3 regions of the Streptomyces sp. NPDC049813 genome follow, and region 2 is predicted to be linked to each of the others. Evidence: riboswitches for the same ligand, from Rfam matches in the RefSeq annotation. Region 2 holds a riboswitch; each other region holds the start of a gene.
The links. Region 2 has a riboswitch for cobalamin ahead of ACIBW6_RS17125 (HoxN/HupN/NixA family nickel/cobalt transporter). Riboswitches for the same ligand answer to the same signal wherever they lie in the genome.

Region 1: another riboswitch for cobalamin. It lies ahead of ACIBW6_RS03515 (energy-coupling factor ABC transporter permease); the one in region 2 lies ahead of ACIBW6_RS17125 (HoxN/HupN/NixA family nickel/cobalt transporter).
Region 3: another riboswitch for cobalamin. It lies ahead of cobN (cobaltochelatase subunit CobN); the one in region 2 lies ahead of ACIBW6_RS17125 (HoxN/HupN/NixA family nickel/cobalt transporter).

The regions. Positions count from the first base shown of each region.
Region 1 is NZ_JBITLI010000001.1:794,516-804,561, reverse strand. Features, by position in the region: gene ACIBW6_RS03550 (MFS transporter) at 80-1,717, opposite strand; gene ACIBW6_RS03545 (NAD(P)/FAD-dependent oxidoreductase) at 1,825-2,838, opposite strand; gene ACIBW6_RS03540 (helix-turn-helix domain-containing protein) at 2,937-3,524, shown strand; gene tsaD (tRNA (adenosine(37)-N6)-threonylcarbamoyltransferase complex transferase subunit TsaD) at 3,745-4,803, opposite strand; gene ACIBW6_RS03530 (energy-coupling factor ABC transporter ATP-binding protein) at 4,955-5,812, opposite strand; gene cbiQ (cobalt ECF transporter T component CbiQ) at 5,809-6,558, opposite strand; gene ACIBW6_RS03520 (energy-coupling factor ABC transporter substrate-binding protein) at 6,566-6,952, opposite strand; gene ACIBW6_RS03515 (energy-coupling factor ABC transporter permease) at 6,949-7,650, opposite strand; cobalamin riboswitch at 7,679-7,865, opposite strand; gene ACIBW6_RS03510 (VOC family protein) at 7,955-8,344, opposite strand; gene ACIBW6_RS03505 (response regulator transcription factor) at 8,477-9,178, shown strand; gene ACIBW6_RS03500 (sensor histidine kinase) at 9,171-10,046, shown strand, end outside.
Region 2 is NZ_JBITLI010000007.1:113,073-123,118, forward strand. Features, by position in the region: gene ACIBW6_RS17105 (M13 family metallopeptidase) at 1-1,820, shown strand, start outside; gene ACIBW6_RS17110 (dienelactone hydrolase family protein) at 2,058-2,777, opposite strand; gene ACIBW6_RS17115 (MFS transporter) at 2,854-4,359, opposite strand; gene ACIBW6_RS17120 (hypothetical protein) at 4,640-5,857, opposite strand; gene ACIBW6_RS17125 (HoxN/HupN/NixA family nickel/cobalt transporter) at 6,160-7,272, opposite strand; cobalamin riboswitch at 7,304-7,524, opposite strand; gene ACIBW6_RS17130 (inorganic diphosphatase) at 7,554-8,057, opposite strand; gene ACIBW6_RS17135 (GNAT family N-acetyltransferase) at 8,150-8,650, opposite strand; gene rho (transcription termination factor Rho) at 8,680-9,876, opposite strand.
Region 3 is NZ_JBITLI010000006.1:131,825-141,870, forward strand. Features, by position in the region: gene ACIBW6_RS15525 (polysaccharide lyase family 8 super-sandwich domain-containing protein) at 1-171, shown strand, start outside; gene cobN (cobaltochelatase subunit CobN) at 192-3,899, opposite strand; cobalamin riboswitch at 3,931-4,057, opposite strand; gene ACIBW6_RS15535 (cobalamin biosynthesis protein CobG) at 4,149-5,525, shown strand; gene ACIBW6_RS15540 (precorrin-8X methylmutase) at 5,518-6,159, shown strand; gene ACIBW6_RS15545 (precorrin-2 C(20)-methyltransferase) at 6,156-7,784, shown strand; gene ACIBW6_RS15550 (cobalt-precorrin-6A reductase) at 7,791-8,597, opposite strand; gene ACIBW6_RS15555 (cobalt-precorrin-5B (C(1))-methyltransferase) at 8,609-9,724, shown strand.

The DNA.
Region 1 (10,046 bases), on a different contig from region 2:
CCGCCGGCCGAGCCGGGCGCACCGGATCCGGACCCTCCGCGACGGCCACGCTCGGCGCACCGGACCGGCGCACGTACGGTCAGCGGGTGGCCGCCTCGGCGGGGGCCGTCTCGTCCGCGACCGTGGAGGGGGTGTCACCGGGGCCGCCGAGCGCGGTGTTCCCTGGGTCGCGGGGCGCGGGGTTCCCGGGTCCGCGGAGCGCGATGTGGACGAGGAGGACCGCCATGACAGCGGCGCCTGCCCACATCGCCTGCTGCCAGCCGTCTACGAAGGACTGCTGGGCCGCGTGGAGCAGTTCCTGCGCATGCGGGCCGGTGCCGTCCGCCGCTTCAACGGCGTTGGCGACGCCTTCCCGGGCGGTGTCCGCGGCCGGCCGGGGGATGCCGTGCAGCTTGTCGTCGATGGCGTCGCGGTAGCCGGCGGAGACGAGCGCGCCGAGCAGGGCGACGCCGAGCGCGGTGCCGAACTCGCGCGTCACGTCGTTGAGGGCGGAGGCGACGCCCTGCCTCTCGCGCGGCAGGGCGGCGGTGACGGCCTCCGTGGACGGGGTCATCGACAGGCCCATCCCGGCGCCCATGGCGAGCAGGCCGGGCAGGACGGAGAGGTAGCCGCCGCCCACCGAGACGAACAGCGCCATGAACGCCATGCCGGCGCCGGACAGTGCGATGCCCGCGACCATGGTCGCGCGTGCGCCGAACCGTGCGGCCGGCTTGGGGGCCAGGCCGGAGGAGAGCATCATCGCGACGGCCATCGGCATCATCGCGACCGTGGACAGCAGGCCCGACCAGCCGAGCACGGCCTGGAAGAACGGGAAGAGGACCACGCCGATGCCCGCCTGGACACCGAAGACCACCAGCAGGACGAGCGAACCGCCCGACAGCCCGCGCTCCTTGAACATGCGTACGTCCAGCAGGGCGGCGTCGCGGCGCCGCAGTTCCCACGCCACGAAGCCGAGGGCGGCGGCGAGCCCGGCGGCCAGGCCGGTCAGTGTGGCGGGCGCGGTCCAGCCGCGTTCGGGGCCTTCTTGCAGGACGAAGATGAGGCCGGTCACCGCGACGGCGGAGACGAGCGCGCCGACGGTGTCGAACCGGTGGGCCGGGGTCTCGCGGGAGTCGGGAACCGACGTCAGGGTCATGGCCAGGGCCGCCAGGACCAGGGCCACGGGCAGCGCGAACAGCCAGCGCCAGTCGGCGGCGTCGACGAGGAGCGCGGCGAGGAACATGCCCAGGATGCCGCCGCCCCCGGCGACACCCGTCCACACGCCGATCGCCTTGCCGCGCTTCTCCTCGGGGAAGGTGGAGGTGATGACGGCCAGCGTGACCGGCATGATCATCGCGGCGCCGATGCCGCTGACGACGCGCGCCGCGAGCATCACCTCCGCGGTGGGGGCCAGGGCTGCGGCCACGGTGGCGGCGCCGAACACGCCGAGTCCGGCGACAAGCATGGGCTTGCGGCCGATCCGGTCGCCCAGGGCGCCGAGCGGCAGCAGCAGCGCCGCGAGGGCGAGGGTGTAGACGTTGATGATCCACAGGACCGTGCCCTGGGAGGCGTCGAACTCCACGGCCATGTGGGTCTGCGCGACGTTCAGTCCGGTCACCGAGGCGATGACCGCCATCAGGGCGACCGAGACGGCGATCAGGATCGCGCGCAGCCGGCGCGCGTCGGGAGTGCCCCCGCCGTCGAGCGGCGTGGCCTGTGGGGGCTGGTTCGTACTCATGAGTTCCTCTCAGGAGGGCAGGCCGGGGCATCGCCGGTCGCCGGGTGCGCCAGATCGGCCGGGCCCGCACGCGCCAGAGGCGTGTGGGTCCGGTGCGACGCCAGATGTCAGAGGGCGGGGGTTCTGCTCTGGTCCAGGGCAAGGGCGGCGTCGGTGTCCGCCGTGGCCAGCAGGCTGTTGATGTGGGCGCCCGCCAGGGCGCCGGCCGCCGCGGCAGCGCCGACCTGGGCGGTGAGGTCGGTGGCGTTGCCTGCCACCCACACCCCCGGCACCGCGGTGGTGCCGGCCATGCCGGAGGCGAAGCGGCGGCCCATGCCGTCGGGGAGGTCCTCCACCGGCAGCCGCAGACCGGCGAGGCCTCCGGTGCGGGCTTCCATCCGGGTGGCGACCGCGAGCACGCGGCGGGCCACGACCTGGCCGTCGGTCAGCCGGACCCCGGCGAGCGTGCCGTCGGCGTCGTCCACGATCTCCCGCACCGGGGTGTCGACGACGCGGATGCGGCGGGCGGCGAAGCGGGCGCGGGCTGTCTCGTCCAGGTCGGTGCCCCGGGTGAAGTAGGTGAGGTCGTCGGTCAGCTGCCGGAAGAGGAAGGCGTGGCCGACGGAGGCCGGGCCGGTGGCGAGGACGCCGATGGGCTCGTCGCGCACCTCCCAGCCGTGGCAGTACGGGCAGTGCACCACGTCGCGGCCCCAGTGCGCCTGGATGCCGGGGACCTCGGGCAGCACGTCCTTCAGGCCGGTCGCCACCAGGATCCGGCGCGCGGTCACGCTCCGGCCGTCGGCCAGGGTGACGGCGAACTGCAGATCGCCGTCCGCCGTCGGGGCGGCGGGCTCGGCCGCGGCCACCTCGCCGTGGACGACGCGCCCTCCGTACTGGCGCACCTGTTCCCGGCCCCGCCGGAGGATCTCGGACGGCGGGGTGCCGTCCAGGACGATGAAGCCGTGCATGGCCGGCGCGGGCGCGTTGCGCGGTGAGCCGCTGTCGATGACGACGACCGAACGGCGGGAGCGGGCGAGCATCAGCGCGCCGTTCAGACCCGCCGCGCCCCCGCCCAGCACCGCCACGTCGACGGTCTCGGCGGGCAGTGCGTCACTCGCGTAGGGAGATGTGTGGACCGTCATGGCCTCCTGCCTTTCCTCGTGCGTCGGTCCCCGGACGGTGCGGACCAGCTGCACCCGACGCTAAGCCCGGCTTGCCGCGAAGGCATACACTCTTGCCTATGACGCAAGAAGTCGACGACCTGGACAGCCTCGTACGCAAACGCATCCGTGCTCTGCGGGTGGCGCAGGGCTTGTCCCTGGAGGACCTCGCCTCCCGCGCCCACCTCAGCCAGTCCTCGCTGAGCCGTATCGAGAACGGCGGGCGCCGCCTCGCACTGGATCAGCTGGTCACCCTCGCCCGCGCCCTGGACACCACGCTCGATCAGCTCGTGGAGACCGCCACCGAGGACGTCGTCACCAGCCCGACGATCGACAGCACCCACGGCCGCATGCGCTGGACCGTCAAGGCCGATCCCGGGATGAGCGTGGTCCGCCAGCGCATGACGGAACCGCCTCCCGACAACCCCGCGCGCATGCGCGCGCACCCGGGACGCGAATGGTTCGTCGTACTGTCCGGCCGGGCGGTGCTCATGCTCGGCCACCGCCGCTTCCGCCTGGAGGCCAACCAGGCCGCCGAGTTCCCGACGATGATGCCCCACGCGATCGGCGCCGACGGCGGACCCTGCGAGATCCTGGGCATCTTCGACCGCGACGCCCGCCGCGGCCACCAGAGCGATGGCGGCGACGACGCCCAGGCAGCTCCCTGAGGTTCGCGTGCGATCAGCCCCACCGGACGCCCAGACAAACAGAGGCGCACGCAGAGCGCCCTTCAGGGGCGCGAGGAACTGCGCGACCAGCCCCCACCGGACGCACAGACAGACAGGGGCGCCCGGAGGGCGCCTTTCAGGGGCGCGGGGAACTGCGCGACCAGCCACGACGACGCGGCAGACGAACGACGGCCCCACGGGCCACATGGCATGCCTCGCCTCACGCCGCCCGAACCGCCGGCGCGGGCAGCGGAGTGAGGGAGGCGTACTCCAGGGGGGCGGACGGGTCGACGGACACGTCGAGCGGGGCCGGCGCGGCGCCGGAGCGGACCAGGAGGTCACCGACCGCCGCGATCATGGCGCCGTTGTCGGTGCACAAGGTCATGGGCGGTACGCGCAGTTCGATCCCGGCCGCCGCACAGCGCTGTTCGGCCAGGGCCCGGACCCGGGAGTTCGCGGCCACTCCCCCGACGACGATCAGCGTGCGCACGTCGTGGTCACGGCAGGCACGCAGGGCCTTGCGGGTGAGGACGTCGGCGACGGCCTCCTGCAGAGCCGCGGCGCCGTCGGCGACCGACGGCTCCGCGCCGCGCAGCCGGTGCTGTTCCACCCAGCGCGCAGCCGCCGTCTTGAGCCCGGAGAAGGAGAACGCGTACGGGTCGTCGCCCGGTCTGGTCAGCGGACGGGGGAAGGCGACCGCGCGCGGGTCGCCTTCCCGCGCGGCGCGGTCGATGGCGGGCCCGCCGGGATAGGGCAGCCCCAGGATGCGGGCGACCTTGTCGAAGCACTCGCCGGCCGCGTCGTCCAGGGTGTCGCCCAGATGCAGGATCGGCTCGCGCACCAGATCGCGGACCAGGAGCAGCGAGGTGTGACCGCCGGAGACGACCAGGACGACGCACGGCTCCGGCAGCGGGCCGTGCTCCAGCGTGTCCGCGGCGACGTGCCCGGCCAGATGGTGCACGCCGTAGAGCGGCACGCCCGCCGCGTACGCGAGCGTCTTGGCTCCGGCCAGCCCGACCTGCAGGGCCCCCGACAGGCCGGGGCCCGTCGTGACGGCCACCGCGTCGAGCTGCCCGAGCCGCAGTCCGGCCTCGGCCAGCGCCTGCCGGACGACCGGCCGGAACGCCTGGAGGTGGGCGCGCGAGGCGATCTCGGGCACGACACCGCCGAACCGCGCGTGCTCGTCCATGCTCGACGCCACCACGTGGGCCAGCAGCCTTCCGTCCTGCACGATTCCCGCGCCGGTCTCGTCGCACGACGACTCGATTCCCAGCACCACCGGTCCGCTCACCACGGCCTCCTTCTGCACATACTCCGCAGTTGCAATATATGTGCAACAAGCGAGTGCGGCGGACCGCCCCCGGAGGCGGCCCGGCTTCGGCCAGGCGCGGGCGGAGTCGCGTCGCGTACGGCGCGGCCCGGGGACCCGCTCAGCCGGCGGCCTCCCCGCCTCGTAAGGCCGCGGCGTACGCGTCGAGTTCCGCCGCCGTGCGTGGCCCCCGCGCGTCGTCCTCGATCAGCCGCTGTGCGCGCAGGAGCCGCCCGGCGGCGATCCCCCAGGCGGGCCGGAGTCCCGCCTGCGCGAGGAGGTCCGCGCGGGCGAGCGTGGCGGCGGCCGGGCCCAGGTGCGGGCCGGACGGGGTGAGCAGGGCGACGTCGTCGGCCCAGCGCAGCGCCAGGTCCACGTCGTGGGTGGCCATCACGACGGTGGTGCCGTCCGCGCGGAGCCCGGCGAGGGTGTCCAGCAGACGCTCCTGCCCTTCGGGGTCGAGGCCGGCCGTGGGCTCGTCGAGGATCAGGACACGGGGGCGCAGGGCGACGGCTCCCGCGATGGCGGCCCGCTTGCGCTGGCCGAAGGAGAGCAGGTGGGTGGGCCGGTCCGCGAGGTCGCTGATGGCGAGCGCGGCCAGCGCCCACGCGACGCGCCCGGCGACCTCGTCGCGGGGCAGCCCCAGGTTGACCGGCCCGAAGGAGACGTCCTCCGCGACCGAGGCCGCGAAGAGCTGATCGTCCGGGTCCTGCAACACCAGCTGCACCGTGGTCCGCAGGCGGGTCAGGCCGGCCCGGTCGTAGGTCACCGGCACTCCGTCGAGAGCGAGGTGCCCGGTCCGGGGACGCAGCCCTCCGCTCAGCAGCCGCATCAGGGTGGTCTTGCCGCTGCCGTTCCTGCCGAGGAGGGCCAGGGCGCGTCCGGGACGGATCGCGAAGTCGAGGTCGCTGAGCACGAGGGGACCGTCCTCGTAGGCGTACGACGCCCCGCGCAAGGCCACCAGGGCGTCATCGTTCATCGGAGCAGCCTTTCGAGTACGTACGTGAGGACCGCCAGCGCGGTGAGCAGTCCCAGCGCCCCGGCCACGAAGCGGGGGGAGACAGGGGTGTCGGCGGTCAGCACGCGCAGGGTGCCGTCGTAGCCGCGGCCCGCAAGGCCCTGCTGCATGCGTCCCGCACGGTCGAACGCCTTGACGAAGGCGACGCCGCCCAGCCCCGCCAGGGAGCGGAAGGCGGCCGCGCGGGTGGCGTGGCCGAGCCGCGCGGCCTGGGCCTCGCGGATGCTGCGGACCGACGCGAGCAGCAGGAAGATCATCCGGTACATCACCAGCGCCACGTCCACGACCGGCGCGGGCACGCCCAGCCGCGACAGCCAGGTCAGGACGTCGGTCACGGGGGTGGTGAAGGCGAACAACAGCACCCCCAGCGAGGCGGCGCAGGAACGCAGCAGGACGTCCGCCGCGCGCTCCCACCCGTGCGGGGCGAGCGCGACGAACGCCCCCGGGCCGCCGATCCGCACGGTCAGGGTGGCGGCGCCGGTGAGGCAGAAACCCAGCGGGACGCGCCAGGCCCGCCACACCTTGCGGGCGGCCACGCCGGCCGGGCCCAGCAGCAGCGCGAGGGCCGCGACGAGGACGAGGACGGCCCCCGGCCACGGTGGCAGGGTGACGGCGAGCGCGGTGAGTCCGAGGCCGAGGACGGCTTTTTCCAGGGGGTGGCGGCGGCGCCAGCGACTGCTGTGCGCCGCCACGTCGATCGGCAGCACGAGAGGTTCAGTTCCGGTCCCCGGCCGCGGTGGCGGCCGCTGTCCCCTCGGCCGGGTCACCGTTCGCGGTGCCCGCCGTGACGCCTTCCGTCGCGCGCCGCTCGCCCTGCCTGCGTCCGCGGCGCAGCCCGAAGTAGTACGCGAGCACGCCTGCCCCCAGGGCCGCCTGGAGGGCGAAGAGGGCGGACTCGATCTCCCCCGACGGGGGCTCGTAGAGCGGGGAGAACCACGGCTCGTAGTCCGGCTCGATCTCGGTGATGGCCGTCTCCGCCTCGGCGTCGGCCCCGGCGAAGGGCTCCTTCTTGTGGTCGCCGAGACCCAGTGCGAGCGGCAGGACGGCGAGCGCGGCCACCACGATCAGGAGCAGGAGGTTGATCTTCGTGTTCCGCTTCACCGGGCCACCGCCTCGGGAGCGGTGGCCGGGCGGGCGCCGGTGACGAGGACGCCGAGGCGGGTCAGTTCGCCCTTGCTGGACTGGACGAGCAGCCGCATCACGAGCACGGTGAGCAGCCCCTCGCTGACGGCCAGCGGGATCTGCGTGACCGCGAAGATCGACCCGAACTTGCCGAGCGCGCCCAGGAATCCGCTGCTCGGGTCGGGGAAGGCCAGGGCGAGTTGCACGCTCGTGACGCAGTAGGTCGACAGGTCCGCGACGAACGCCCCGAAGAAGACGGTGACCATCAGCGGCACGCCGTAGCGGCGCAACAGCCGGTAGCTGCCGTAGCCGGCCCACGGCCCGACGATCGCCATGGAGAACGCGTTGGCGCCCAGGGTGGTGAGTCCGCCATGGGCCAGCAGGAGCGCCTGGAACAGCAGGGTGATCGTCCCGAGGACCGTCATGATCGGCGGCCGGAACAGGATGGCCCCGAGTCCGGTGCCGGTGGGGTGCGAGCAACTCCCGGTGACGGAGGGCAGCTTGAGTGCGGACAGGACGAAGGTGAAGGCGCCGGACGCGCCGAGCAGCAGCGTGCTCTCCGGGTTCTGCCTCACCTCCCGGGTCAGTGAGCGGACCCCGTGGACGACGAACGGCGCGGCCGCGACGCCCCAGGCGACCGCGTGCGCAGGGGGCAGGAAACCCTCGGCTATGTGCATGGCTGAACGGACCTTTCCAGCACCTCGTGGATGGTTGAAACGCCCTGGCCGGTCTCCTGGCTGACGGGTGACACTGCCCGGATCTCCGCCTTCCCAGGTCCGAGGACCCAGTGGCCGCCCACTGAAGGGCTGGAGCCGGACTTCCCGATCACAGTGGCGAGGGCCGCACCGGTTCCACACCGGATTTCCCGTACACCAAGGCAAGGGGACAGTAATGCCCAGGTATCGCGCATGACAACAGCGACCCCGCGCGGGGACCTGCGCCCCGCACGTTCTGAAGGCCGGTCAGGGGGCCGTCCCGGTCCTACGGCGCCAGCGTGCGCAGGACGTCGAACTCGTTGCCCTCCGGGTCGGCCATGACCACCCAGTTCCGGGCCGAGCCCTGACCCACGTCCGTCCGGGTCGCGCCGAGGCCGAGCAGCCTGGTCACCTCGTCCTGCGTACTGCCGTCGATCGGGCTGACATCGAGGTGCAGCCGGTTCTTGGCGGTCTTGCCCTCGGGCACGCGGATGAAGACGAGGGTGGGCGGCATCTGGCGGGCCCGCACGTCCTCGACGGTCGGGACCCAGGAGCCGATCTCGACCTTGCCCTCACCCCGGTCGATCACCGTGAAGTCCAGGACCTCGCACCAGAACGCCGCGAGGCGCTCCGGGTCATGGCAGTCAACGGTCAGCTCGGTGAACCTACTTGTCATGCTTCCCCCCGCTCGTACGGACGGAGTTCAGCGTAGGCCGCCCGCCGGAGGCATCAGCCCGCACAGCCCTGTCGTCCGCGTACGCGGTTCTCGATACGCGGACGATATGTGCCCACTCGTACCATCGAGACCATGCGTGTGCTGATCGTCGAGGACGAGCCCTATATGGCGGAAGCCATCCGCGACGGTCTGCGGCTGGAGGCGATCGCGGCCGATCTCGCGGGGGACGGTGACACGGCGCTGGAGATGCTGGGCGTCAACAGGTACGACATCGCCGTCCTCGACCGCGACATCCCCGGCCCGTCCGGTGACGAGGTCGCCCGTCGCATCGTCGCCTCCGGCAGCGGCATGCCGATCCTCATGCTGACCGCGGCCGACCGGCTCGACGACAAGGCGTCCGGTTTCCATCTCGGGGCCGACGACTACCTCACGAAACCGTTCGAACTGCGGGAACTCGTCCTGAGGCTCCGCGCGCTCGACCGCAGGCGTGCCTACAGCCGGCCCCCGGTCCGGGAGATCGCCGGGCTGCGGCTGGACCCGTTCCGGCGCGAGGTCCACCGGGACGGCCGGTACGTCGCGCTGACGCGCAAGCAGTTCGCCGTGCTCGAGGTCCTCATCGCCGCCGAGGGCGGCGTCGTCAGCGCCGAGGAGCTGCTGGAGCGCGCGTGGGACGAGAACGCGGACCCCTTCACCAATGCCGTCCGGATCACTGTCTCCGCGCTGCGCAAGCGCCTCGGTGCGCCGTGGATCATCGCCACGGTCCCCGGTGTCGGCTATCGCATCGACGCGCAGCCGCAAGCCCCAGACGGGGACGAGGTAGCCGATCGTGGATAGGCCGCCTGGGCCGAGCGTCCGCCTCAAGCTCACCCTCAGCTACGCCGGGTTCCTCATGCTGGCCGGCGCCTTGGCGCTCGCCGCCGTAGGGATGTTCCTGCTGCGACAGGGGTGGCTGCAGACCAATGAAGAGGGGGCGTGGCGCAGCAACCCCGTCATCGAGTTCGTGCGGGCGTTCGCGCCGACGGCGGCCGCGGTGATGGTGTTCCTCCTCGTCTTCGGTCTCCTGGGCGGATGGGTCCTCGCCGGCCGGATGCTCGCTCCGCTGGCCCGCATCACCCACGCCACCCGCACGGCCGCCACGGGATCGCTCTCGCACCGCATTCGGATGCCGGGCCGCCAGGACGAGTTCCACGAACTGGCCGACGCCTTCGACGCGATGCTCGCCCGGCTGGAAGCGCACGTCGCCGAGCAGCGGAGGTTCGCGGCCAACGCCTCGCACGAACTACGCACCCCGCTGGCCGTCTCGAAGTCGCTCCTCGACGTGGCCCGCAGCGATCCGGCTCAGGACACCGGCGAGATCCTCGACCGCCTCCGCGCCGTCAACACCCGGGCGATCGACCTCACGGAGGCGTTGCTCCTGCTCAGCCGGGCCGACCAGCGTTCCTTCACCCGCGAACAGGTCGACCTGTCCCTCCTGGCGGAAGAAGCCACGGAGACGCTGCTGCCCCTCGCGGAGAAGAACGGCGTCACCGTCGAGACCCGCGGCGACGTCACCCCCGCGAGCGGATCGCCGGCGCTGCTGCTGCAACTGACCATGAACCTCGTCCACAACGCGATCGTCCACAATCTGCCCGCTGAGGGCCGGGTCCGGGTCACGAACGGCGTGCACGCGGGCCGCGCGACGCTCACGGTCGAGAACACCGGT
Region 2 (10,046 bases):
TCGACGTCGCGGAGCGGCAGGTCAGGGAGATCATTCAGGAGATCGCGGCGGGCGCGGACACCGGCCTCGACCCGGCGGAGGCCCGTAAGATCGCCGATCTGTACGCGTCGTTCATGGACGAGGAGGCCGTCGAGGCCCGCGGCCTCGACCCGGTGCGCCCGCTGCTCCAGGAGGTCGCCGGGCTCGGCGACGTGCGGCAGCTCGCCGCCTTCCTCGGCCGCTTCGAGCGCATCGGCGGCTCCGGCCTGTTCGGCTCCTACATCGACTCCGACGACCGCGACTCCGACCGGTACCTCTACAACATCCTCCAGGGCGGCCTCGGCCTGCCCGACGAGTCGTACTACCGCGACGAGAAGTTCGCCGAGACGCGCGAGAAGTACGAGGCGTACCTCACCGAGCTGCTGACGCTCGCCGAGCACGCCACGCCGGCCGCCGCCGCGCGCACCGTCCTCGCCCTGGAGACCCGGCTCGCCGAGGGCCACTGGGAGCGGGCCGCGACGCGGGACGTGCAGAAGACCTACAACCTCACCACCTTCGACGAACTCACCACGCTGGCCCCGGCCTTCGACTGGAGCGCGTACGTCGACGGGCTCGGCGGCAACGACGACACCCTCGCGCAGGCCTGCGTCCGGCAGCCGTCGTACCTGGCGCACCTGTCCGAGGTGCTGGCGCAGACCCCGATCGAGCAGTGGCGCGACTGGCTGCTCGTGCGCGTGGTCCGCGGCAGCGCCCCCTACCTGTCGTCGGCCTTCGTCCGCAACAACTTCGAGTTCTACGGGCGCACGCTCAACGGCACCCCGGAGCTGCGGGCCCGCTGGAAGCGCGCCGTGGCGTTCGTCGAGGGCGCCGTCGGCGAGGCCGTCGGCAAGGAGTACGTGGCCCGGCACTTCCCGCCCCGGTCCAAGCAGCTCATGGACGAGCTGGTCGCCAACCTCCTGGAGGCCTACCGGCAGTCCATCGGCGCCCTGGACTGGATGACGGACGAGACCAAGGAGCGGGCGTACGAGAAGCTCGCCACGTTCCGGCCGAAGATCGGCTACCCGGACACCTTCCGCGACTACTCCGCGCTGACCGTCGTCGCCGACGACCTGCTGGCCAACGCGCACGCGGCCGACGCCTTCGAGCACGACCGGCAGCTGGCCAAGATCGGCGCTCCGGTCGACCGCGACGAGTGGTTCATGCTGCCGCAGACGGTGAACGCGTACTACAACCCGGGCACGAACGAGATCTGCTTCCCGGCCGGCATCCTGCAGAAGCCCTTCTTCTCGCCGGACGCGGACGCCGCGGAGAACTACGGCGGCATCGGCGCCGTCATCGGCCACGAGATCGGCCACGGCTTCGACGACCAGGGCGCCCAGTACGACGGCGCGGGCAACCTCAACGACTGGTGGACCGCCGAGGACAAGGCCGCCTTCGAGGCCAAGTCGAAGGCGCTCGTCAAGCAGTACGACGGCTTCTCGCCGCGCAACCTGCCCGGTGAGTTCGTCAACGGCTCGCTCACGGTCGGGGAGAACATCGGGGACCTCGGCGGTCTGACCATCGGGCACACCGCCTACCTGATCTCGCTGAACGGCGCGCCGGTGCCGGTCACCGAGGACGGCGTCAGCGGGTCGCAGCGGCTCTTCCTGAACTGGGCCTACTGCTGGCGCACCAAGCGGCGCAAGGAGCAGGAGCAGCAGTACCTGACGATCGACCCGCACTCGCCGCCGGAGTTCCGGGCCAACATCGTGCGCAACCTCGAGGAGTTCCACACGGCGTTCGCCACGGAGGCGGGGGACGGGCTGTGGCTCGACCCGGCTGACCGCGTGCGGATCTGGTGAGCTGAGCCGGTGCGCGGCGGGGGCGGGGGGGGGGCGCCCCCCCGCCCCCCCCCCCCCGGGCCCCCCCCCCGCCCCCCCGCGCCCCCGCCGGGGGGGGCGGGGGGGGGGGGGGGGGGGGGGGGGGGCCGCCCCGGGGGGGGGGGGGGGGCGGGGCGCGGGGGGGGGGGGGGGGGGGGGGGGGGGGGGGCCCCCCCCCCCCCCCCCCCCCGCCCCGGGGCTCAGCCCCGGACCCGCTGCTCAGCTGATGTGGGTGGTGAGGAACTCCAGCGTCGCCGCCCACGCCTTCGCCGAGGACTCGGGGTCGTACACCTCGGGCCTGCCGTCGTTGAAGAAGGCGTGGTCCGCCGGGTACACACGGAAGTCCGCCTCGATGCCTGACTGCTGCTCGATGGTCCGGCGCAGGCCGTCGAGAGTGGCCACCGGGATCGCCTCGTCCCGCTCCCCGTAGTGGCCGAGGATCTGGGCCTTCAGCCCCGAGAAGTCGGGGACCTCGCCCTGGATGACGCCGTAGAACGGGACGGCCGCGCTCACCCGCGGGTCCGAGGCCGCCAGGTACAGGACGAAGCCGCCGCCCATGCAGAAGCCGACCGCGCCGACGGTCTCCGACGTGACCTCGGGCCGGGCGAGCAGGTGGTCGACGGCGCCGGCGAGCAGCTCGACGCCGCGCGCCACGGGCAGCTCCCGCATCATGCGGAACGCCTCGTCGGAGTCGTGCGCCACGTTCCCGCCGTACAGGTCGGGGGCGAGCGCGACGAAGCCCTGGGCGGCGAGCCGGTCGGCCACGTCGGCGATGTGGTCGGTCAGCCCCCACCACTCCTGGATGACGAGGACGCCGGGGCCGCTGCCGGCGGGCGGCCGGGCCAGGTAGCCGTGGGCGGGGGTGCCGGCGCTGTCGAACGTCACGTTCTGGTGGCTCGGCCGGCCGGTGGAGCGGGGGGTGTCGGGGGTGTCCGCCACGATGTGCCTCCTGAGCTGAGCTCGATGATCGTCCCCCACGATGCCACCGCGCGGGCCGGGGTGTGCACGGGGGTGGTCACATGTGGACGACCGGTGCCGCGTCGGACCCGGCCGCGTTCTGTCCGGCGCCGCGGCGGTAGAGCAGGAAGGCGATGACCGCGCCGGCGGCGAAGAACCCGGCCGACCACCAGAACGCCGTGGTGTAGCTCTCGATCGTGGCCTGTGCCCGGACCAGCTTGTCCGCGGGGTTGCGGCCCGCGAGGTAGCCGGTGGCGGCGCTCGCCGCGAGCGTGTTCAGCAGGGCGGTGCCGATCGAACCGCCCACCTGCTGCATGGTGTTGACCGTCGCGGAGGCCACGCCCGCGTCCTCGGCGGCGATGCCGCTGGTGGCCAGCGCCATGGCGGGCGGCATCACGGCGCCAAGGCCCGCGCCGATGAGCAGCAGCTGCGGCAGCACGTGGCTGGCGAAGCCCGAGTCGACGCCGATCCCGGTGAGCCAGGCCATGCCGGCGGCGGCGACGGCGAAACCGGCGGGGATGACGAGCTTGGGACCGATCCGCGGGACCAGGACCGTCGTGGAGATCTGCGCCATGACCATCAGGGCGGCCATCATCGGCAGGAACGCGACACCGGTCCGCGTCGGGCTGAAGCCCAGGTTGAGCTGCAGGTAGTAGGTGAGGAACAAGAACACGCCGAACATGCCCGCGCCGGTGATCAGGACGGTGACGAAGGAGGCGGCCCGGTCCCGGTCGAGCAGGACGCGCATCGGCAGCAGCGGGTGCTTCGCCCGCGTCTGCCACCAGGTGAAGGCCGTCAGCAGCACCGCGCCCGCGGCCAGGAAGCCCCAGGTCTGCGGGGAGCTCCAGTCGTGCGTCTCGGCGTTCGAGAATCCGTAGACGAGGGAGAACAGGCCGGCCGAGACGAGCAGGGTGCCGGGCAGGTCCAGCTTGGCGCCCGCGGCGTCGCGGTGGCCGCTCAGCAGGACCCAGCCGCCCACGAAGGCCGCGACGGCGAAGACGAGGTTCACGTACAGCGTCCAGCGCCAGTCGAGCGTGTCGGTCAGGACGCCGCCGAGCAGCAGCCCGACCGCGCCGCCGGCCCCGGCGATCGCGCCGTAGACGCTGAAGGCCTTGGCCCGCTCCTTGGCGTCGGTGAACGTGGTGTTGAGCAGGGACAGCGCGGCCGGGGCGAGCAGCGCGCCGAAGACGCCCTGGAGCGCGCGGGCCGTGACCAGCATGCCGAAGCTGGTGGAGGCGCCGCCGAGGACGGAGGCGCCGGCGAAGCCCGCGACACCGATCAGGAAGGCGGGCTTGCGCCCGAAGAGGTCGGCGATGCGGCCGCCGAGCAGCAGCAGCGACGCGAAGGCCAGCGCGTACGCGGTGACGATCCACTGCCGGTTGCCGTCGGTGAAGCCGAGGTCCTGCTGGGCGGAGGGGAGCGCGATGTTCACGATGGTCGCGTCGAGCACGACCATCAGCTGCGCGATGCCGATGATGCCCAGGATCCACCAGCGCCTGCGGGAGGCCGGGGCGCCGGGCGGGGCTGAGGTGCCGGTGGCGCCGGCCAGGGTCGTCTGGGACATGTGAGGCCACTCCAGAGAGGTCACGGGGAGCGAGGACGTCGCCGGCGCCGCGTGGGTGCGGGAGCGCACGCGCGGCCGCGGACCCGTGCGCGACGGCGCCGGATAAAGGAACGAAACGGTTTCGTTCTCGACTCGACGAGCCTACGTCGACGCTAGCGAAACGGCAACGTTTCGCTGGGGTCGGCGGGAGTGATCCGCGCTACATCGCCCTGGGAACGCACCGGTGCCCGGCCTCCCACCAGGGGAGACCGGGCACCGGCCATGCGTGCGCGCGGAGGCGTCAGTCCTTCTGCTGCGCCGCCTGGAGCGCCGTGATGCAGACCGACAGGGCCGCCTGGAGCTCCTCCAGGCGCCGCACCATGTCGTCCTCGTAGATCGCGTCGATCTCCTGGACGTCGTCGAACGTCAGCTCCTCGAAGGCCTTCGTGGCCTTCTGCAGGCTGCTGTAGAACTTCGCGCGCCGCTCCTGCACCCGCAGTTCGGGATCGGACTCGACGGCCTCCGCGACGAGCGTGCGCACCGAGTCGTACGCCTCGCGGGCCCACTCGCCCGCCTCCTCGTCCTCGTCCAGCTCGTCGATCAGGGACAGGTGGCGCTCGGCCTCCTCGCGCAGCTGCGCCGGCGCCTCGATCTTCTGCCCCGCCGCCGTCTTGACCTCGCCCTCCTCGGCGATCCTGCGGACGTACTCGAGCCGGTCGCCGGTCCTGGACTCCTCGGCGACGGCCTTCTTCAGCTCGTCCGCCCGCACGATGTCGCGGGCCAGGCCCGAACGGAGCGCCGGGTCCTCGCCGAGGCGGTCCATCAGCGCCTTGCGGGCGGCCTCCGCCGTGCCCGGGTCGGCGAGGATCGCGGCCCGCAGCGCCGTCGGGTTCTCGGCGACCTCCAGCGCCTTGGTCGGCCGGATGCCCTCGGCCTCCGCGGCCTCGGTGATCGCCTGGCCGCGCACCGAACCGGCGCTGGAGCGCGACACGTAGTAGGACAACCAGAGCTCGGCGTCCGGCAGTTCGATGCCGGCGCCCGGGGTCAGGGCCTCGAACTGGGGCACCACCCCGTCGTCCGCCGCCCGGTCCCACGCCTTGTAGAAGCGCATGACGCGGTCGGCCGAACACTCCGCCAGCTCGGCGAACCTGCGCGCCGAGACCTTGGGTGTCTCGCCGGCGCTCTGGCCGCCGGGCCGGACGCTGCGGGCCACCTTCAGGGCGAAGGTCCAGCCGCCGGTCCGGGCGTAGCCGCCGAACGCCCGGGCGTCGGCGACGACGGCCTCCGCCACGTCGCCTGCGCCCGGCTCGTCATCCTCGTCGGCCGCGCTTTCCGCGCCGTCCTGGGGCTCCTCGTCGCGTCCGGCGGCCGGGGGCTGCCAGAAGTTCTCGTCCGCACCGGAGCCGGCCGGTCGCGCCTGCGGCACCTCGGTCGTGGACCGCGGCTCCGCGGCAGGCGCCTGCCCGGCGTCCGCGCTGGACGGCAGGACGGCCTCGGACGAGTCGGTGGCTACGGTCACGTGCGTACTCCTGCGTGTTCGGGCGGCTGCGGTTCGACGCGACACCCTATCGCTCCCGCCGTCGCCGGAGCGTCCCTGACGTGCCGGGACGGGCGGTCCGCCGGTGCCCGTGACCGGGCCCGCCGGCCGCAGTTCCCCCTTCTGCGGCCGGCGGGCCCGGGCCTCGACCATGCGCCGCGGCGGGAGAGCGAGGGCACGGGAGGCTCTGCACAGCACTATCGCAGCGGACACCGCCGCCGGGAGCGGGCCGAGTGACCCCGGGTGGGGGGCCGAACGGCCCGCGTCGCGTGAACGGCCCGCGCTCAGCCGCTCCCGGCGACCCGGGCCGACCACCGCTGCTCGACCCGGGCGAGGCGCCAGTACGCGAGCGCCGCCGCCCAGACCACCACGAACAGGCCGACGATGACGTAGCCGACGTTGTCGAGGTCGAGCCCGGCTATCCAGCCGGTCACCGCGTCCGAGAGGGAGAGCTTCTCGTGCAGGACGCCGACCAGCTCGATCGTGCCGATGAAGAACGCGACCGCGATCGACAGGCCGGTGATGGTGAGGTTGTAGAACACCTTGCGCACCGGGTTCGAGAACGCCCACTGGTACGCGAAGTTCATGAACGTCCCGTCGAGCGTGTCGAACAGGCTCATGCCCGCCGCGAACAGCAGCGGCAGGCACAGGATCGCGTACCAGGGCAGCCCGGCCGCCGCGCCGCTGCCCGCCATCACCATCAGCGTCACCTCGGTCGCCGTGTCGAAGCCGAGCCCGAAGAGGAAGCCGAGCGGGTACATCTGTCCCGGCCGGGTGATCGACCGGGTGAAGCGGCCCAGCACACGGTTCATGAAACCCCGGGAGTCCAGGTGCGCTTCGAGCTCCCGCTCGTCGTACGAGCCCCCGCGCATCGCCCGGAAGACCTTCAGGATGCCCAGCAGGGCGACGAGGTTCAGGGCGGCGATGAGGTACAGGAACGTACCGGAGACGGTCGTGCCGACGACACCGAGCGCCTGGTGGGTGCGGGACTCGTCGTTCAGCAGGATGCCCGCGAGGGCGGCCCCGCCCGCGACCAGGGCGGCCATCGCGACGACCACGCTGGAGTGGCCGAGCGCGAACCAGAACCCCACGGAGACCGGTCGTCTGCCGTCCGCCATCAGCTTGCGGGTCGTGTTGTCGATCGCCGCGATGTGGTCGGCGTCGAAGGCGTGCCGCATGCCGAGGGTGTACGCGGTGACGCCCAGGCCGATGCCGAAGGCCTTGTTGCCGACCTCGTAGTGCTCGGGGACGACGAGCAGGAACAGCACGCCGAACGCGACGACGTGCAGGGCCGCTATCACCGCCAGGAGCCCCGCGGTGCGCACGGTGTCCTCGCGGCGCCAGCGGAAGGCGGGCGGCCCGGCGGGCCGCGCAGGGGAGTTTCCGGGCAAGGTCATGCCTTGATCACGCTCCAGCACCTCGTGGAATCACTTCGTGAGATGCCGTGGCCGGTCTCCTGGCTTACGGGCGTGCCACGCCGCTCCGGCCTTCCCAGCCGCCGGGCGGCGGCCAGTGGCACGGTGGAGCGGTGCGTCCCGCGCCGTCCCGGGGGCGGAGCGGGGCCCGATCACAGTGGCGAGGGCCGCTCCGGACTTGACCCCTGGGGGCCGTCACCGGTCTTCCCGAGCACCACGGCCCGATCACCCTAGTCGACGCGCTCGCCGGCGCCGACGGGCGGTCAGGCCGGCCGGCGTCCGCGCGCCCGTGCGATCTCCTGGTAGGCCTTGTCCCGGCCCTCCCAGTGCGAGCCGTCCACCGACTTGCCGGGCTCCAGGTCCTTGTAGACCTCGAAGAAGTGGGTGATCTCCAGGCGGTCGAACTCCGGGATGTCCTCGATGTCCTGGATGGCGGCGTGGCGCGGATCGTGGGCGGGGACGCAGAGGATCTTCTCGTCGGGGCCCTTCTCGTCGCTCATCACGAACATGCCGATGGCCCGGCACTCGATGGTGCAGCCGGGGAACGTGGCGTCGGCGGTCAGCACGAGCGCGTCCAGCGGGTCACCGTCGCCGCCGAGCGTGCCGTCGATGTAGCCGTAGTCCGCGGGGTACTGGGTCGAGGTGAACAGCATCCGGTCGAGCCGGATCCGCCCGAGCTCGTGGTCCATCTCGTACTTGTTCCGGGACCCCTGCGGGATCTCCACGATCACGTCGAACGCCTCGCCCCGCGTCTCGCTGCCGCCCAATGTGGCCTCCTTGCCGCATTGCCGCCCGCTCGGATGCCACCGAGTGTGCGCCGTGGGCGGCGAGGGCGGAACCCCTGCGACCGCGGCGGAGTTCACACCGCGGGCGTGAGGGGGAGGACGAGTTCGGGGCGGTCCCAGGCGACGGCGGGCGGACGGGCGGCTGCGGTGCCGGTGCGCACGGCGCCCACGCTGCGGTAGAAGCCCTCGGCCGGTGGGTGCGCGACGACCCGGACGTGGTCCAGGCCCGCGGCGGCGGCCTCCTCGCGCATGTGGGCGACGAGCAGCCGGCCGATGCCCAGGCCCTGGGCGTCGTTCGCGACGAACATCAGGTCCAGCTCCGGCGGGGCGAGGAGCAGCGCGTAGAAGCCGAGAACGCGGGCGGGACGGTCCCGCGCCGTGTCGGTCGCGACGAAGACCCGGTGCGCCTCGATGTAGTCGGGCCCCATCCGGTAGCCCGCGACCATCGACGCGTACTGCCCCTCATAGGCGCGGGAGCCGCGCACGAGCCGGGTCAGCCTCTTGGCGTCGCCCGCGGTGGCCCGCCGCACCGTGACGGCCGGGTCGCGGCCGGGGCGCGTCAGGATCGAAGTCATGAAGCGAGTATTACGCATCCGGCCGGGTGTCAGCGGGTCGGGACCGTCGAGTGGACCTGGCGCAGGAACGCGGCGTTGTCCGGGGTACGGCGCAGCGTGTCGAGCAGCGACTCGTAGGCGCTGTGGGGGTCGCGGCCCTGGAGGGCCCGGCGCAGCCCGCGGACGGCCGCCGACTCCGCGGCGGACAGCAGGAGTTCCTCGCGGCGGGTGCCGGAAGGGGCGAGGTCGACGGCGGGGTGGACGCGGCGGTCGGCGAGGGCACGGTCCAGGCGCAGCTCCATGTTGCCGGTGCCCTTCAGCTCCTCGAAGAAGTAGTCGTCGGCGCGCGAACCGGTGTCGACCAGGGCGGTGGCGAGGACCGTCAGGGAACCCGCCTCCTCCGTGGCGCGGGCCGCGCCGAACAGGCGCTTGGGGCCGAGCAGCGCGGCCGCGTCGACCCCGCCGGAGAGGGTGCGGCCGCCGCCGGACGAGGAGGGGGCCGCGGTGTTGTACGCGCGGCACAGCCGGGTCAGCGAGTCGAGCAGGACCACGACGTCACGGCCCCGCTCGACCAGGCGCTTGGCGCGCTCCACGGCGAGTTCGGCGAGCGCGATGTGGGCCTTGGCCGGCTGGTCGAACGTGGAGGCGTAGACCTCGCCGCGCACGGAGCGCCGCATGTCGGTGACCTCCTCGGGGCGTTCGTCGACGAGCAGCACCATCAGGTGGGCCTCGGGGTGGTTGACGGCGACGGCCGCGGCGAGCTGTTGCAGCAGGACGGTCTTGCCGGTCTTCGGCGGCGCGACGATCAGGCCGCGCTGGCCCTTGCCGACGGGAGCGAACAGGTCGACGACGCGGCCCCCGAGGCCGCTCGCCGGGCTCTCCATGCGCAGGCGGTCGGTGGGGTGCAGGGGGGTGAGGTCGGCGAAGTGAGGGCGAGAGCGGATGCGGGCGGGAGCCGCATCCGTCGGTGCGCCCTCGACGGTCCCGACGTGGTCGAGCGCCTGGGGCCGGGTGCAGGTCCCGGTCACGAAGTCGCCCTTGCGCAGGCCGAGTCGGCGGATCAGGGCGGCGGGCACCTGGACGTCGCCGTCCGTCGGCAGCAGGCCGCTCCCGCGCAGCCGGCCCTGCCCGTTCGCCCCGATGTCGAGGACGCCGGCGGCCGGGGCGGGGGGTCGGGGTGTGGTGGCGGAACGTGCCTGGTCGGCGGGGGTGTTCCGCGGGGGGAGGGTGGTGGTGAGCGTGGTCATGGTCGGTCACGGTCCTTCGGGGTGTGGGTGGGGGTGTGGCTGGGGGGTGATGAGGGTCGGATGGTGGGGCTCGGCCTCCTGCGCTGGGGGCCCTGTGATGGGGGCCCTGCCGTCGGGGGTGGGGTGCCGCGCAGCCGTGGAGCGGGACGGAGATTCCCAGCTCCCCGCGG
Region 3 (10,046 bases), on a different contig from region 2:
GCCGACCCGACCACCACCCGGGACACGGTGGCGGTGGTGCTGCGCGGGCGGGGGCTGCGGAAGGTCGCCGGTGACGACGCGGTGCGGGTGACCCGGGTACCGGGCGGCACCCGGATCGAGGCGCGCACGCGGCACGCGTACGGGCGGAGCTTCACGGTGACGCTGCGCTAGCCGCTGCGGCTGTCAGAGCTCTACTCGTCCGATTCCAGGTCGCCTTCCGTCTCCAGGTAGACCTGGCGCAGGGCCTCCAGGGTCTGGGGGTCCGGCTTCTCCCACAGGCCGCGGGACTCGGCCTCCAGGAGGCGTTCGGCGATGCCGTGCAGGGCCCAGGGGTTGGCCTCGGAGAGGAACTGGCGGTTCGTCTCGTCCAGGACGTACGTCTGCGTGAGCTTGTCGTACATCCAGTCGGCGATGACGCCGGTCGTGGCGTCGTAGCCGAAGAGGTAGTCGACCGTCGCGGCGAGCTCGAAGGCGCCCTTGTAGCCGTGGCGGCGCATCGCCTCGATCCACTTGGGGTTGACGACGCGGGCGCGGAAGACGCGGGACGTCTCCTCGACGAGCGTGCGGGTGCGGACCGTCTCCGGCCGGGTCGAGTCGCCGATGTACGCCTCGGGGGCGGTGCCGCGCAGGGCGCGGACGGTCGCCACCATGCCGCCGTGGTACTGGAAGTAGTCGTCGGAGTCGGCGATGTCGTGCTCGCGGGTGTCGGTGTTCTTCGCCGCGACCGCGATGCGCTTGTACGCCGTCTCCATCTCCGCGCGGGCCGACGTGCCGTCCAGGCCGCGGCCGTAGGCGTAGCCGCCCCACACCGTGTAGACCTCGGCGAGGTCCGCGTCCGTGCGCCAGTCCTTGGAGTCGATCAGCTGGAGGATGCCCGCGCCGTACGTGCCCGGCCGGGAGCCGAAGATGCGGGTGGTGGCGCGGCGCTCGTCGCCGTGCTCGGCGAGGTCGGCCTGGGTGTGGGCGCGGACGTGGTTGTGCTCGGCCGGTTCGTCGAGGGAGGCGGCGAGGCGGACCGCGTCGTCGAGCAGGCCGATGGTGTGCGGGAACGCGTCGCGGAAGAAGCCGGAGATGCGCAGGGTGACGTCGATGCGGGGGCGGTTCAGCTGCTCGTACGGGATCGCTTCGAGGCTCGTCACGCGGCGGGAGGCGTCGTCCCAGACCGGGCGGACGCCCAGCAGGGCGAGGGCCTCCGCGATGTCGTCGCCCGCGGTGCGCATCGCGCTCGTGCCCCAGAGGGAGAGGCCCACGGAGGTGGGGTACCGGCCGTCGTTGTCCGTCCTGTAGCGCTCGATGAGGGAGTCGGCCAGGGCCTGGCCCGTCTCCCAGGCGAGGCGGGACGGGACCGCCTTGGGGTCGACGGAGTAGAAGTTGCGGCCGGTCGGGAGGACGTTGACCAGGCCGCGGAGGGGGGAGCCGGACGGGCCTGCCGGGACGAAGCGGCCTTCCAACGCGCGTACGGAGTTGTCGAGTTCGGCGGTGGTCGCGTCGAGGCGGGGGACCACTTCCTTGGCGGCGAAGGTGAGGATCTGGTGCACGGGGCTGTCCTGGGCGCCTGTTTCATCCGTGCCCGGGGTCTGCCGCCTTGCCCACCCTGCCGCCCCAGGCGGCAGATTGCCCAAGGTGGTACCCACCTGGGCGGGGTCCCAGTCCACCGCCTCCATGGCTTCAACCAGGGAGCGCGCCACCGACTCCGCCTCGTCGGCGTCGGTGCGGGTCGCCTTCGACTCGTCCAGGCCCAGTGCTTCGCGCAGGCCCGGCAGGGCCTGCGTGCCGCCCCAGATCTGGCGGGCGCGCAGGATGGCGAGGACGAGGTTGACGCGATCGGCGCCGGCCGGCGCCCGGCCGAGGACGTGCAGGCCGTCGCGGATCTGCGCGTCCTTGACCTCGCAGAGCCAGCCGTCGACGTGGAGCAGGAAGTCGTCGAAGCCGTCGTCGTCGGGCCGGGCCTCCAGGCCGAGGTCGTGGTCGAGCTTCGCGGCCTGGATCAGGGTCCAGATCTGGGCGCGGATCGCGGGCAGCTTCGCCGGGTCCATCGAGCTGATCTGGGCGTACTCGTCGAGGAGTTGTTCCAGGCGGGCGATGTCGCCGTAGGAGTCGGCGCGCGCCATCGGCGGCACCAGGTGGTCGATGAGGGTGGCGTGGACGCGCCGCTTGGCCTGGGTGCCCTCGCCTGGGTCGTTGACCAGGAACGGGTAGACCAGCGGCAGGTCGCCGAGGGCCGCGTCGGGGGCGCAGGCGGCGGACAGGCCCGCGTTCTTGCCGGGCAGCCACTCCAGGTTGCCGTGCTTGCCGAGGTGGATCATCGCGTCGGCGCCGAAACCTCCGTCGTCGGCGGAGGCGGCGATCCAGCGGTAGGCCGCCAAGTAGTGGTGCGAGGGCGGCAGATCCGGGTCGTGGTAGATCGCGATCGGGTTCTCGCCGAAGCCGCGCGGCGGCTGGATGAGGACGAGCAGGTTGCCGCGGCGCAGGGCCGCCAGCACGATGTCGCCCTCGGGGTTGCGGGAGCGGTCGAGGAACATCTCGCCGGGCGGCGGGCCCCAGTGCCGCTCGACGGCGTCGCGCAGTTCCTGCGGCAGCGTCACGTACCAGCGCCGGTAGTCGGCGGCCGGGATGCGGACGGGGTTGCGGGCGAGCTGCTCCTCGGTCAGCCATTCCTGGTCGTGGCCGCCCGCGTCGATGAGCGCGCGGATCAGCTCGTCGCCGTCACCGGAGGCGAAACCGGGGATCTCGGCGGTGTCCCCGAAGTCGTAGCCCTCGGCGATGAGCCGCTTGAGCAGGACGATCGCGGAGGCGGGGGTGTCCAGGCCGACCGCGTTGCCGATCCGGGAGTGCTTGGTCGGGTACGCGGACAGGACGAGGGCCAGCTTCTTGTCCGCGGCGGGGATGTGGCGCAGGCGGGCGTGGCGGACGGCGATCCCGGCGACGCGGGCGGCGCGCTCGGGGTCGGCGACGTAGGCGGGCAGGCCGTCCTCGTCGATCTCCTTGAAGGAGAACGGGACGGTGATGAGGCGCCCGTCGAACTCCGGTACCGCGATCTGGCTCGCGGCGTCCAGCGGCGAGACGCCCTCGTCGTTGGCCGCCCAGTCCGCGCGGGACGAGGTCAGGCACAGGGCCTGGAGGATCGTCACGTCGAGGCCGGTGAGGGCGCCCGCGTCCCATGCCTCGTCGTCGCCGCCCGCGCTCGCCTCGGCGGGGCGGGTGCCGCCCGCCGCGAGGACGGTGGTGACGATGGCGTCGGCGGGGCGCAGCGCGTCGATCAACTCCGGTTCGGGGGCGCGCAGCGAGGCCACGTAGAGCGGCAGCGGGCGGGCTCCGGCGCGCTCGATCGCGTCGCACAGGGCGCCGACGAAGGCGGTGTTGCCGCTCATGTGGTGGGCGCGGTAGTAGAGCACGGCGACGGTCGGCCCCGCGGTCTGCGACGGCGTGCGCTCCAGGGGGCCCCAGGTCGGCGCGGAGGCCGGGGGCTCGAAGCCGTGGCCGGTCAGCAGGACCGTGTCGGAGAGGAACGCCGCCAGCTGGGCGAGGTTGGCGGGACCGCCGTGCGCCAGGTAGGCGTGGGCCTCGGCGGCGATGCCGACGGGGACGGTGGAGGCCGCCATCAGCTGGGCGTCCGGGGCCTGTTCACCGCTGAGCACGACCAGCGGGAGACCGGCGGCGGTCAGCCGGTCGATGCCGTCCTGCCAGGCGCGGACCCCGCCGAGCAGGCGGACGACGACGAGGGCGACCCCGTCGAGCAGCGCGTCCAGCTCGCTCGCCACGTCGATCCGGGAGGGGTTCGCGAAGCGGTACGTGACCGGGGCGCCGGCCGCGGTGTTCGCCGCGCGGGCGCTGAGCAGGTCGGTGTCGGACGTCGACAGGAGCAGGAGCTGCGCGGGCCGTGAGGGCTGCTGGGGCATGCGTCGGCTGGCCTTCCTCGGGGTGTCCGCGCCCCGGGTGGGTTCTGACGGCGGGAGTTCCTGGCTCACCCTCTGCGTATGAGAGGGCTCACAGTGGCGGGACCGCGCCGGAATCGCACCGGGCTTCCTCCCCTGTCGCCGTCGCTGGCGATGGTGGCGGGCCGGACAGGACCGCCGCGGTCATCGTACGGGTCGGGGGCATGACCTGGTACGGGAAGCCGGTCACACCCGGTGGGTATGCTCCGTCGCATGCCCGCCTCCCCCATACCCGTCGGCCCCGACACGTCCGGAACGCCCGGTACGTTCCGGGGCGACGCGTGTCCCGGCGCGCTGCGGCTGCACGCGGCGGACGACGGTTTCCTGGCGCGGGTCCGCATCCCCGGCGGGGTGCTCGACGCGGCCGGGGCGCGGGCGCTAAGTGACGCGGCCCGCCGGCTCGGCGACGGCTCGCTGCACCTCACCTCGCGGGGGAACGTGCAGCTGCGCGGGGTGCGGGACGGGTGCGGCGGGGAGCTCGCGGAGCTGCTCGGCGCGGCCGGGCTGCTGCCGTCGCCCGCGCACGAGCGGGTCCGCAACGTGGTGGCTTCGCCGATGTCCGGGCTCGACGGTCTCGGGTCCGTGGACGTACGGGCCTGGCTGACCGGGCTCGACGCGGCGGTGCTGGCGAGTTCCGTGACGCCCGCGCTGTCCGGCCGGTTCCTCTTCGGGCTCGACGACGGCCGCGGGGACGTGGCCGGTCTCGGCCCGGACGTGCTGCTGCGCGGCTGCCCGGACGGTTCCGCGGTGCTCGTGGTCGGCGGGGCGGAGTTCGGGGTGCGGTACGAGGACGCGGCGCGGGCCGCGGTTCTCGCGGCGGAGGTCTTCGTCGAGGCCGCGCGCGACGTCCCTGCCCGACGGGTCTGGCGGGTCCGAGAACTGGGCCTGCCCGCGCCGGAGTTGACCACTCGCCTGCACGCGGCGCTCACAGAGGGCGGCATCGAGACCAGCCCTGCCAGGGGCGCGGGGAACTGCGCGACCAGCCACGACGGCGTCGCACGGGCCGATCAGCACGCCACCGGCAACGGTGCGAAGGCCACGGGGCTCCGCCCCGGACCCCGCTCCTCAATCGCCGGAGGGGCTGAATTCGACGGGCCGTCCGCTCGAACGCCGCTGCCCCCAGAGGGCGCTGAATTCGACGGGCCGTCCGCAGAAGCCGGCGCGGCCGGACAGGGTGCGGGGGCCCTCACCGTGACCCCCCGGTTCGGCGCGGTCACCGCCGCACAGTGGCAGGCCCTCACCGACCTGGCCGCCCAACTCCCCCCAGGAGAACTCCGCCTGACCCCCTGGAAGGACATCGTCATCCCCGGCGCCACAACAGCACAGGCAGCGGAGCTGACCCGCACGGGCCTGGAGACCGACCCCGCGTCCCCCTGGACCCGCGTCGGCGCCTGCATCGGCCGCCCCGGCTGCGCGAAGGCCCACGCGGACGTGCGGGCCGACGCGACGGCCCAGCACCCGCACCTGCCCACCTACTGGTCCGGCTGTGAGCGCCGCTGCGGTCACCCGGCCGGACCCTACGTCGACGTCGTGGCCCGCCCCGACGGCACGTACGCCGTCACGACCGAAAGAGCCGAACCCCGTGTATGACTACGAGAAGGACGGCGCCGCGATCTACCGCGAGTCCTTCGCCACCATCCGCGCCGAGGCGGCAGCCGGCCTCGCGGAGCTGCCCGCCGACGTCGCCCAGGCGGCGGTCCGCATGATCCACGCCTGTGGTCAGGTGGATCTCGTCCGGGACATCGGCCACTCCGCCGGTGTCGTGGCGAAGGCGCGGGCGGCCCTGCGCGGCGGGGCGCCGATCCTGTGCGACGCGCGGATGGTCGCCAGCGGCGTCACCCGCAAGCGGCTGCCCGCCGACAACGAGGTCCTCTGCACGCTGAACGAGCCGGAAGTCCCGGCGCTCGCGGCCGAGTTGGGCACGACGCGCAGCGCCGCGGCCCTGGAGCTGTGGCGGGACCGGCTGGACGGCGCCGTCGTCGCCATCGGCAACGCGCCGACCGCCCTCTTCCACCTCCTGGAGATGATCGGCAAGGGCGCGCCGCGGCCCGCCGCGGTGCTCGGCATCCCGGTCGGGTTCGTCGGGGCGGCGGAGTCCAAGGACGCGCTCGCCGCGAACGAGTTCGGCCTGGAGTACCTGATCGTGCGCGGGCGCCGGGGCGGCAGCGCCATCACCGCCGCCGCGCTCAACGCCATAGCGACCGAGGTGGAGATCCAGGCATGAGCGACTCCCCCACCACCACCGGGAAGCTGTACGGGGTCGGGCTCGGGCCCGGCGACCCGGAGCTGATGACCGTCGCCGCCGTGCGCGCCATCGCCGGCGCCGACGTCATCGCGTACCACTGCGCCCGGCACGGCCGGTCCATCGCCCGCTCGATCGCCGCGGAGCACATCCGGGACGGGCAGATCGAGGAGCGGCTGATGTATCCGCTCACCGTCGAGACGACGGACCACCCCGGCGGGTACCGCGGCGCGCTCGACGACTTCTACGCCGAGGCCGCCGCCACGCTCGCCGCGCACCTCGACGCGGGGCGCACGGTCGCGGTGCTCGCGGAGGGCGACCCGTTCTTCTACGGCTCCTACCAGCACATGCACAAGCGGCTCGCGCACCGCTACGACACCACGGTCATCCCCGGTGTCACCTCCGTCAGCGCGGCGGCGGCCCGGCTCGGGGAGGCGTTGTGCGAGGACAAGGAGACGCTGACCGTCATCCCGGGGACGCTGCCCGCGGACGAGCTGACCGCGCGGCTCGCCGCGGCGGACTCCGCGGTGGTGATGAAGCTGGGCCGTACGTTCACCAAGGTCCGGGCGGCGCTGGAGAGTGCGGGCCGGCTCGACGACGCGCGCTACGTCGAGCGGGCCTTCATGCCCGGTGAGCGCACCGGCCCACTCGCCGGGATCGCCCCGGAGTCCGTCCCGTACTTCTCGGTCGCGGTCCTGCCCTCGCGGATCGACCGCACGGACACCGAGCCGGCCGACACCGAGGCCGCGGAGGCCACCGGGACCACCGGGACCACCGGGACCACCGGGGCCACCGGGACCGCCGGGGCCGCCGAGGCCGTCGCATCGGTCGTCGTTGCGGGTCGCGGGGAGGTCGTGGTCGTCGGGACCGGGCCCGCGGGTGCGCCGTGGCTGACGCCCGAGTCGCGCGGCGCCCTCGCCAACGCCGACGACCTCGTCGGCTACACCACCTACCTCGACCGGGTGCCGGAGCGGCCGGGGCAGCGCCGGCACGGTTCGGACAACAAGGTGGAGTCCGAGCGGGCCGAGTTCGCGCTCGACCTGGCCCGGCGCGGGCGGCGCGTGGCCGTCGTCTCCGGCGGCGACCCGGGCGTCTTCGCGATGGCCACGGCCGTCCTGGAGGTCGCCGCGCAGGAGACGTACGCCGATGTGCCGGTGCGCGTGCTGCCGGGGGTGACCGCCGCCAACGCGGCGGCGGCGAAGGCCGGGGCCCCGCTCGGCCACGACTACGCCACGATCTCGCTCTCCGACCGGCTCAAGCCGTGGGAGGTGATCGCGGAGCGGCTGCGCACGGCGGCGGCGGCCGATCTGGTGCTGGCCCTCTACAACCCCGGTTCGCGCAGCCGCACCTGGCAGGTCGGCAAGGCCCGCGAGCTCCTGCTGGAGCTGCGCCTGCCCGACACCCCGGTCGTGCTCGCCCGGGACGTCGGCGGCCCCGAGGAGAGCGTCCGCACGGTCCGGCTGGCCGATCTCGACCCGGCCGTCGTGGACATGCGCACGCTGCTGATCGTGGGGTCCTCGCAGACGCAGGCGGTCGTACGGGGAGACGGGCGCACGGTGACGTGGACGCCCCGCCGCTATCCGGAAGGCCGGGCGGGGCAGGACTGAGCCCGGCTATCCGGCGGCCGGGGCGGCGAAGGCCCGGGCCCAGGTGGCGGCCGCCTCGACGGTGGTCGCCACCGGCACGCCGCCGGGGGCGGGCGGGCGGCGTACGACGATCACCGGGATGCCCGCCTCCCGGGCCGCCGTCAGCTTCGGGGCGGTCGCGGCGCCGCCGCTGTCCTTGGTGACCAGGACGTCGATGCGGTGCCGGGCGATGAGCGCGCGCTCCCCCTCCAGGGTGAAGGGGCCCCGGTCGAGCAGCAGCTCCATGGAGCGCGGGACGGGCGGCTGCGGGGCGTCGACCGTGCGGACCAGGAAGAACGCGTCGTCGACGGGGGCGAACGTGGCGAGACCGAGCCGCCCGGTGGTCAGGAAGACCCGGCGGCCCGCCCCCGGCAGGGCCCGTGCCGCCTGCGCCAGTGAGGTGACCTCCCGCCAGTCGTCGCCGTCACCCGGGACCCAGGAGGGCCGGCGCAGCGCCAGCAGGGGAACATGGGTGGTGGCGGCCGCCTCGGCCGCATGGGAACTGATCGTCTCGGCGAAGGGATGCGTGGCGTCGATGACCGCGTCCACGGCGTGTTCGCGCAGCCATGCGGTGAGCCCCGCCGTGCCGCCGAACCCGCCGATCCGCACCTCGCCCGGCGGCAGCCGGGGCGCGGCGACCCGGCCCGCGAGCGAGCTGGTCAGGCGCAGCCCGGGGTGGGTGCCGAGCGTCTCGGCGAGCCGCCGGGCCTCCGTGGTGCCGCCCAGGACGAGCACGTGCGCCGGGAGCGGCCCCGGCGGCGGCTGCGGCGCGGGCGGCGGAGGCGTGGGATGCATCGGGGGGCTCCATGAGTGACGTGCCGGAGGCGAAGGGCGGGCGCGGCGCCCAACTCAAGCACACCGGTCTGCGGCCCGGCTGGACCACGGGGGCCTGCGCGACGGCCGCGACGACCGCCGCGTACACGGCGCTGCTGACCGGTCGCTTCCCGGACCCGGTGACGATCACGCTGCCGAAGGGGCAGACGCCCGCGTTCGCGCTCGCCGTGGAGGCGCATGACGCGGGGTCGGCGACGGCGGGCGTGGTGAAGGACGCGGGCGACGACCCGGACGTGACGCACGGGGCGCTGGTACGGGCCACGGTGCGGCTGCTGCCCGCCGGGTCCGGCGTCGTCTTCCGGGCGGGTCCCGGTGTCGGCACCGTCACCCGGCCAGGACTGCCGCTCGACGTCGGGGAGCCCGCGATCAACCCGGTGCCGCGGCAGATGATCCGGGAGCATGTGGCGCGGGTCGCGGCGGAGTGCGGCGGGGGCGGCGACGTGGAGGTCACCCTCTCCATCGACCACGGCGAGGAGATCGCCCGCTCCACGTGGAACCCGCGGCTCGGCATCCTCGGCGGGCTCTCCGTCCTCGGCACCACCGGGATCGTCGTGCCGTACTCCTGCTCGGCGTGGATCGACTCGATCCGGCGCGGGGTGGATGTGGCGCGGGCGGCGGGCCGGACCCATGTCGCCGGGTGCACGGGGTCCACGTCGGAGCGGACCGTGGTGCGGGAGTACGGGTTGCCGGAGGACGCCCTGCTGGACATGGGGGACTTCGCGGGGGCCGTCCTGAAGTACGTCCGGCGGCATCCGGTGGAGCGGCTCACGCTGTGCGGGGGGTTCGCGAAGCTGTCGAAGCTGGCGGCGGGCCATCTCGACCTGCACTCGGGGCGGTCGCAGGTGGACAAGGGGTTTCTGGCGGAGCTTGCGGTGCGGGGTGGGGCGGGGCCGGAGTTGGCGGCGTCCATCGCCGCCGCGAATACGGGGTTGGCGGCGTTGCAGCTCTGTGCGGGGGCGGGGGTTCCGCTCGGTGATCTGGTGGCGGCGGAGGCTTGTCGCCAGGCCCAGCTCGTCCTGCGGGAGGCGCCCGTCGCGGTGGATGTCCTCTGCATTGACCGGGCCGGGGCGATTGTGGGCCGGAGCTGAGCAGTTACTCGGCCGCGGCCCGGCGGGGGCTGGTCGCGCAGTTCCCCGCGCCCCTGAAAGGCGCACTCCGCGCGCCCCCGTTTTCGGCCGCCGGTCCGGTGGGGGTTCTCGCGCCGTTCCCCGCGCCCCTGAGAGGCGCACTGCGTGCGCCCCGTTTTCGGCTGCCGGTCCGGTGGGGGTTCTCGCGCCGTTCCCCGCGCCCCTGAGAGGCGCACTGCGTGCGCCCCGTTTTCGGCTGCCGGTCCGGTGGGGGTTCTCGCGCAGTTCCCCGCGCCCCTGAGAGGCGCACTTCGTGCGGCCTCTCGTCGGGCGCCCATGGGGC